DNA from 2 places in the Paenibacillus protaetiae genome. Region 2 is predicted to be linked to the other one. Evidence: riboswitches for the same ligand, from Rfam matches in the RefSeq annotation. Region 2 holds a riboswitch; the other holds the start of a gene.
The links. Region 2 has a riboswitch for cyclic di-AMP ahead of kdpF (K(+)-transporting ATPase subunit F). Riboswitches for the same ligand answer to the same signal wherever they lie in the genome.
Positions count from the first base shown of each region.

Region 1 (4,212 bases), 1.1 Mb from region 2:
TCCCATGCCTCCTCGAGCGTTACTCATCTTTTAATCCCCTTTCCTTGCAGCTCCGCCGGCAGGACCGCCTGCAGGTTCCACTTCCATAGCTTGATATGCTTTCAGAAATTCTTCTTTCGTAATATGAAAGCTGATGCACCGTTTATAAAACGTTTTGCCGTTCGCATAACCGATTCCTAACAGCTTGCCCATCTTCAGCCTCCGTTCAGCCGCATCGGGATGGACAATCAGGCCGGCATCAATCAAATCGTCCCATGTGATCTCGCCTTCGATTGCCCCGGCTGCTTCTGTGCGCACGTTGGCAAGCGCTTCGCGAATGGACTCCGGCGACGCGTTCTCGATGCCGATGTCGCCTTTGTATTCCGCTTTCTCCTGCGGCAAAAAGGCATGTTTGCATCCTTGAACATGCTGCGCAACGATTTTTCGGATGCGCTCCCCGGCATGGTCCGGGTCGGTAAATATAATAACGCCTCTGCGCTCCTGTGCCAGCTTGATCCGGCGCAATACGTCCGGGCCGACCGCAGAGCCGTTTGTTTCAATCGTATCGGCATCAACCGCCCGCTTAATGGCAGCTGTATCGTCCTTGCCCTCCACGACAATAATTTCTTTAATCAAACGATCCATCCTTTCCGTTCGGGCAATACAAAAAGAAGAGGCATAACCTCTTCTTAGCATGGCTTAATTAAATTATAATTACATGATGATTGCAACAAAAAGAGTACGCCAGCCGTCTCATTAACTAGCAGGCGGTTTATTCGGGCCAAGGACGTAGACCGTGTAGCCTTTTTTCCTGCCGAATTTTTTTGCGTAGGAAGAGCTGTTGAAATAAACGTCAATTTTGTTGCCGTTTACGGCGCTGCCGGTATCTTCCGCCCGGCGGAAACCGATGCCCTCGATATAAACCCACCAGCCAAGCGGTATAACATCCGGATCGACCGCAATGGTGCGCCCTTCCGTCACCTTGGTGCCCGAGGCGGTAATGCCAAACGAAGGGTGGCCTTCTTCTTTGCCGGTCGAAGCCGCGTCAGCGGTATAGGCCGTTAACGTTACATTTTTCAGCACCTTTTTCGGATTAAACGTAAGGCCGCCTTTTGTAACCGAAGCTGCTGCAAGTGTCGTCACTTTAGGCGCCGCTTTTTTGGTGCCGATAGCGACAAGCTGATTTACGGCATTTTTTTGAACAACCTGGTCGATTATTTTCTTCGACACAAGCTGCCCGTCTTCGTATTGCTTCTCTACCTGCTCCACAATAATGCCTTGCTGGCCGGTGCGAACAAGCTTCTCCTTCCCTTTTTCCAGGGTGGGATCTTCTTGCTTCACAATGTTGAACGGCAGCGACTTCTCCGTCTTGGTGATATGAGTATCCACCCGGACGATCGTAATTTGGGTATCTCCCGTCAACTGGGCTTCCAGAGCCGGTGTCACTTTGTCCGCATCCCGGACGTTAATATTTAAATCATCAATCGCACCCGCAACTGTTTTGTCCGTTGTGTACACCGTTGATAATTTGCCGTCAGCCTTTACCGTTACTTTCACCGCATGATTAATGACAATACGGTCTCCGTCCCTCAGCTTCGCATCAAGCGGAGCGGAAACTTCATCATGCGGACCAACCGTGATAGCTTGTTCATCCAGCAGCTTCTGCAGTACCCCCTGCTTCGTCTCCACAAGGGTTTCTTTGCCGTTCACAACCAGAGATACGTTCTTATCACTTGTTCCGTACAACAACATCAAAAACATGAAAGTCATAGCGATTGAGATTATTGCACTCAATAAAATTAAACGAAGGTGGTCATGCTTCCATCGCCATGCGAAAGACATGCTGGATGATCGTTGCCCATGGGTGTCCTTTACTTCTGCGCCCATTTCTTCGGTCCTCCTTCATAGCCCCGCCGCTAGTGTTACGCATGATTCTTAGCGCGACTATAAAATATTGGCGTGCATTGGCACGCGAATCCAGTAAATCGTTGTTACTTGCCTCTTGCCGGACGCCTTTATGTAAAAAACAAAAAATAAAAAGAAGCCTTCGACAGAGGATCTGTTTCGTGGCTTCCCATAAAGGGCTGCATAGGAAAAAGTAACACGAGTTGATCGCTCTCTATATACGCTTACGAGGTTAGCTGTCGGGTTTGGGCGAGAGAGCTGCCCGATTCACTGCCGGCCGCTCATGGCGACCTTGGCGAAATTCACCCCAAGAAGAATTCAAATGCTCTTAAGCAGCAGGCTGCCATACATGCCCGTCGCTTATTCGCCTGGTTCCCCCGCTCTCCATCCGGAGATTAAGCGTTACTGGAAATCCGATACAATCTTATAAAGCTCTGAAATGAATCATACCTTCATCCAGTGCTCATTGTAAAGATTAGATAAAAGTCGCTATAAGCGATTTATTTGAATATTTCAGGAAAATATGAGCGATTGATCTCACAAAAAACAGTTTTTTCGCTCTATTTCACACGATATCTCTATTTTTTAACGATTCTCATAATAGACCAAAACATTTTCTTCCATTTTCAGCTGTAATTCGGCTGATTTCCCCGACGGATTTGCCCGTAATTTCCGCCGCAGCCTCTGCGACCAGAGCCACGTAAGCGGACTCATTCCGCTTCCCTCGATAAGGATGAGGCGCCAAATATGGGCAGTCGGTTTCGATCAATAAACGGTCAAGCGGCACCTTCGCAAGCACCTCTTTTGGCACCCTCGCATTTTTAAAAGTGACCGGTCCGCCAAACGAAATATAGAAATTCATGTCCAAGCATAATTTGGCCGTTTCCCAGCTTCCGGAAAAGCAGTGCATAATGCCGCCGACTTCGGAGGCGTTCTCTTCCTTCAAAATTTTGACGATATCCTCATGGGCATCCCGGTTATGAATGATGATGGGTTTGCCTACTTTTTTGGCTAAGCGGATTTGTTCGCGGAACACATGATGCTGAACTTCTTTAGGCGAAGTGTCCCAGTGGTAATCAAGCCCGATTTCCCCGATTGCAACCACTTTCGGATGGCTCGCCAGCTGCTCGATCCACTCCAGGTCGCCGGGTTTCATATCAATGGAATCAACCGGATGCCACCCTACCGCCGCATAAATAAAATCATGCTGTTCCGCTAATGCGATAGTCGTCGGGATCGTCTCCCGGTTAAAGCCGATATTAACGATCAGCCCTACTCCCGCTTCACGCGCGCGGGCAATGACCTCATCGCGATCTCCGTCGAAATTGGGCGAATCCAAATGCGCATGTGTGTCGAATAACATGTTAGCCGACCCTCCTGTTTTTCTTCCTATATATGGTTAGTTTTCCTTAATAGTCGTAAAGCTTATAGCTTAAATAACTGGCGAATAGACCCCGTAAGCGATGATTTGGCCGCCAGCAGCGGTTCTTCCGGATAATACAGGCGATACTCGCCTTGGTGCAGCCCTGTGATCGAGCGGACAATGTCCGATTTTTGCGAAATTTCGCTTATTCTATCTTCGTTATCCAGCAGCAAAATCGGTGTTTTTTCTTCCTTTTCGCCTTTTTTCGCATCTGGCCGGTAAACATCATAAGGCTGGTCATATGGAAAATCAATTTCCATATGATACTCCGGCGAAAGGCCGATTTTAACCCATTGCTGTTCAATTTCATTCAGCAGCGTTTCGCTTGGGTTATCAATCGTAATATATTTGTACAATTTGCGATTCAAAAACCGGCTGCACAGGTCGGCCAGCAGCCCGTCCCGCTCCTCCGACCATTCGCTGAACGCGGTCTGCACCAGCGATTCGTCCAGCTTCAAATAATGAGGCACGTTGATCGTGCCGTCGAGAAGGCTTTTAAGCGGTGCCGGCATATAGGCAAACGAATAGTTTTCTTCATATAATTGTTTCGCCCGGCGGAAGATTTGCCGCAAAATAATTTCCGAGCTGCGGGTCACCGGATGGAAATAAATTTGCCAGTACATTTGGTACCGCGACATTAAATAATGCTCAACGGCATGCATGCCGCTTTCTTTTACTACAATTCTCCCTTTGTAGGGCCGCAATACGCGCAGTATCCGCTCCAGGTCAAACGTGCCGTAATGTACGCCGGTATAATAAGCGTCGCGCAGCAAGTAGTCCATCCGGTCCGCATCCATCTGGCTGGAAACGAGGCTGACGACGATCGGCTTCGGGTATTTCCTTCGAATGACTTGCGCCACTTGATCGGGAAAATCATCTCCTGCCTCTCGCAGCACCCGGTTTAC
Region 1 is NZ_CP035492.1:3,200,214-3,204,425, forward strand. Features, by position in the region: gene rsmA (16S rRNA (adenine(1518)-N(6)/adenine(1519)-N(6))-dimethyltransferase RsmA) at 1-27, opposite strand, end outside; gene rnmV (ribonuclease M5) at 31-615, opposite strand; gene ET464_RS14815 (resuscitation-promoting factor) at 736-1,866, opposite strand; cyclic di-AMP (ydaO/yuaA leader) riboswitch at 2,090-2,296, opposite strand; gene ET464_RS14820 (TatD family hydrolase) at 2,480-3,247, opposite strand; gene ET464_RS14825 (HD domain-containing protein) at 3,310-4,212, opposite strand, start outside.
Region 1: linked by a shared signal. The riboswitch ahead of ET464_RS14815 (resuscitation-promoting factor) and the one ahead of kdpF (K(+)-transporting ATPase subunit F) in region 2 are both predicted to bind cyclic di-AMP.

Region 2 (4,212 bases):
CAACTCGTGTTCCGCCGGTTACAGAGCTGAAATCGCCGCCCGCTTCTTTCATGACCGGAGCCGATTCCCCGGTAATCGCCGATTCGTCCACCGAAGCGACGCCTTCGACGACTTCGCCGTCGCCGGGGATCATCTCGCCTTGCTCTACGACAATCAAATCGCCTTTCCTCAGCTCGGTGGACAGGACTGTCTTGATGCCCGTCTCCGTCACTTTATTTGCCTTCATTTCGGTTTTCGTCCGTTTCAGCGTATCCGCCTGCGCTTTGCCCCTGCCTTCGGCCAGCGCTTCCGCGAAGTTCGCGAACAGCACGGTGAAGAGCAGGATGAAAAATACCGCTGCATTAAATCCCCTGCTTCCCGGCGCGTCAAACGCGGCCGGGAACAAAACCATCAGCAGCACCAGTACGGTGCCGATCTCTACGACAAACATGACGGGATTTTTCATCATCGCAACCGGGTTCAGCTTAATCAAGCTATCCTTTAAGGCTGCTCCGACCAGTTCGGGCGTAAGCAGCTTCTTTTTTCGTGAATCGTTCATCTTCTATCACCATCCGTTATCGCATTGTCAAATGTTCGGCAACAGGCCCAAGCGCAATCGCCGGCAAAAAGGTCAAAGCCCCAATCAGGATAACCGTGCCGGCCAGCAGTCCGGTAAACAGCGCGTTATTGGTCCGGAATGTCCCAAGCGTTTCCGGTACCGGCTGCTTGCGCACAAGCGAACCTGCGACGGCGAGCATCGCAATCATGGAAATGTATCTGCCGAACAGCATGACAAGGCCGGTGCTGACGTTCCAGAAGGCCGTATTGTCAGCCAACCCTTCGAAACCCGAGCCGTTGTTGGCGGCCGACGACGTATATTCGTACAGCACCTGGCTAATGCCGTGGAAGCCCGGGTTCGTAATCGCCGAACTGCCGGCGTCTATCGCCATGGCTAGCGCCGTCGGCACCAGAATAATAAACGGATGCGCTAGTATCGCGACGGCGATCAGCTTCATTTCCTTTGGCTCGATTTTGCGCCCGAGAAATTCCGGCGTGCGCCCGACCATGAGGCCGCAAATAAATACGGCCAGTATGGCGTACATCAGCATGTTGACCAGGCCAACCCCTTTGCCGCCAAACACGACGTTCAGCATCATTTCGGCCATCGGCACCATGCCGCCAAGCGGCGTCAGCGTATCGTGCATATTATCGACCGATCCGGTCGTCGCCGCCGTCGTCACAGCCGTAAACAAAGCGGACTGCGCAATGCCGAACCGCGTCTCCTTGCCTTCCATGCTACCTTGGGAGGCATCTGCGCCAAGCGAATGAATAAGCGGTGTTCCGGCTTTTTCCGAAGCATAGGCAGTTGCCAAGAACACTAAGAACAAGCACATCATCGCCGAGAAAATGACCCAGCCCTGCTTTTTGTTTTTGGCGAACAAGCCAAACGTATAAGGAAGAGCAGCCGGCAGCGCCCACATCGACACAATCTCGATGACATTCGTCAGCGGATTCGGGTTCTCGAACGGATGGGCGGAGTTCGCTCCCATAAAACCGCCGCCGTTTGTGCCTAGATGCTTGATCGATTCCAGCGAAGCGACCGGACCGATCGCGATATGCTGCACGGCGCCTTCCAGCGTCGTCACCGATAACGTCGGGTCAAGCGTCTGCGGCACTTGCAGCGCCACAAGCACAAGCGTAATGACGAACGCAAACGGCAGGAAAATGCGGGTGTGCGCTTTGACAAAATCCTCGAAAAAGTTGCCGATCGTTTGTCCTTTGCTCGTAAGGCCGCGCACGAAAGCGATCGCTACCGAAAAGCCGGTTGCGGCGGACGTAAACATCATCATCATGATGACCGCCATCTGCGAGAAATAGGTAAGCCCCGTTTCGCCGCTGTAATGCTGCAGGTTCGTATTCGTAATAAAGCTGATGACCGTATTAAACGCCAGCGACTGCTCCATATTGCCGATTCCGTTCGGATTAAACGGAAGCCCGGTCTGCACCCGCAGGATGATATAGCTGACCGCGACAAGCACCACGTTCGTGAGCAGGAAACTAAGCGTGTAGGTTTTCCAGGTCATGCCGTTCCTTTTTTTCAGCCCGATCCATTTATAGAGCAGCCTCTCTACAGGTCCGAATATCCGGTCCGTCCAGTTCGGCTCGTTCGAGAACACATGGTACACATAGGTGCCAAGCGGTTTAACGAGCAGGATCACAACCGCCACAACAACCGCCATCTGCAAAATTTCCATTCCATAACCCCCTAAGGAATAACTGCGCCCGATCAGAATTTATCCGGATGGAGCAGCGCGTACACCAAATACAAAAATACAAATACCGTAACAACCGCTGCCAGAATCACGTTTCATCCCCGCTTTCCTGATCGTCTATCGTCTTGCCGCACCAGACTGCAAACAAAACGTACAGCCCAAAGCATAAGGCCAGCGTCAAAACCATACATAAGTCCGTCATGTTCAACCTCCAAATAAACCTGCGTAATGGCACAATAAACCGCGGTCCATTGCGCTGAATGGTAAATCCGTTCCAATAAAATGTGCTTATAAGCCCCATTTTCCTGAAAAAAGGCAACAAAAAAGAAGCCTTAGGAGCAGAGAAGCAGCTCCCTCGGCTTCGGCTTTACGGCAGCGCAAGCGAAGCTTCGCCTATGCGGCAAAAGCTTGGCTGCGCCGCTATATCAAGCAGCAGCACGATATCGAGTGTCTCTCCCGGACACGCTTACGAGGTTAGCTGTCGGATTCGGGCGCGGAAGTCGCCCTACGCGCTGCTTCATTGAAGCCGCGCGACTCACCCCATGGGCGGATTGGCTGCGCCGGCTCTTGAATAGCCAGCCGGCAGCCTGTTCCCGCCCGTTTGGTTCCCCCGCTTTTGCCATTCCGGCAAAATTCAGCGACTGGGTACTGCGAATAGCACCCATATGGTTTTAAACCGTCATGCACAATAGCATAGCGCCATGCCGGCGCAAAAAAGCCGCAGAGGCACAGTGACCTCTGCGGCCAAAATAAGCCACAGCTCATCATCCCTCTCTCGAACAACGCTTACGAGGTTAGCTGTCGGATTCGGGCGGTGAGAGTCGCCCTACTTCAAGCATGCTCCATGGTGCCTGCTTGAAGATTCACCCCTTGCCGCGCGCCAAACCGACTCTCACATCGGATTGCCTGCACAGCGGACCGCAGCAGGGCAAATTGCGGCTTGCCCCGTCATGCGGATGGTTCCCCCGTTTTCCGTTTGCGACGGAAACTCAGCGATTGGAAATCATTTGAACTTGCATGAACTGAATCTTACTCCCGGCACAAGCTGCTGTAAAGAGAATAGAGAGGCGATTTAGGCAGAAATTGGTGAGGTTTGAGTATATGTAAACCGCTTTCTTTTTTAAAAATCTTTAAAATGCTCAAAATATCTCGCGGATACTTCATTTCCCGAAAATTGCACATAGATTCTTTTCGTTGCCGCAGCCCATTTTCCCCTATAACAGTCATAGCTGCGGGCAAAAACGAGTATTTATAAAAGATAAAGGAAAATGCTGCGGCCATTCAGGGAAAAAGGACAAAATCGTGTAAAGGATATGCCGCATCGGCCAGCGAAATATTTACAAAGCGGGTTTTCAGGTTTACTATAAACCTCATACCCAGTTACGGTACATTTTTGCGCTGAATTTTTTGGAGACAAAAAAGCGGGGGACCCAATCGGCATGCGGAAATGAAGTATGCCATCCGGGGTGAATCGTTGGCCGCGCGCCATCGTAGGGCTTCTCTCTAGCCCGAATCCGACAGCTAACCTCGTAAGCGAACGAAGGAGAGAATGCTCTATGTTTCAATCTGCGGAAATGTTAACAGACCGCCTCGCCAATCATTTGGCGATCGAAGTCCCTCACGCGTCCGAAATCCAAATCAAGCGGATCGAACTGTTCGTCATCCCGGCCATCAGTATTGATGCGCCCGGATACCGCGTCTGTATGCGGATCACTGCCGCTTTGGGTTACGGATGGAGCGAAACGTTTATCGAAAAGAAAGAAAAGCCATCCGATTGGGTGCATTGGAGCAGCTGCCTCGTCCACTATATTAACACGGGGAACGATTATAACCGTGAAGACAACACGCTCGACAGCCGCCTCCGGCATATGTTTGTTACTGCAGTAGATCAGATCAGCAGCCACCGGCTGCAGACAGCTGCTGCAGATAGCGCCGAAAGCGTAGAGAGGGCGGTCGGCGC
Region 2 is NZ_CP035492.1:2,139,500-2,143,711, forward strand. Features, by position in the region: gene kdpB (potassium-transporting ATPase subunit KdpB) at 1-538, opposite strand, end outside; gene kdpA (potassium-transporting ATPase subunit KdpA) at 555-2,234, opposite strand; gene kdpF (K(+)-transporting ATPase subunit F) at 2,267-2,344, opposite strand; cyclic di-AMP (ydaO/yuaA leader) riboswitch at 2,701-2,902, opposite strand; cyclic di-AMP (ydaO/yuaA leader) riboswitch at 3,020-3,257, opposite strand; cyclic di-AMP (ydaO/yuaA leader) riboswitch at 3,639-3,803, shown strand; gene ET464_RS09845 (hypothetical protein) at 3,809-4,212, shown strand, end outside.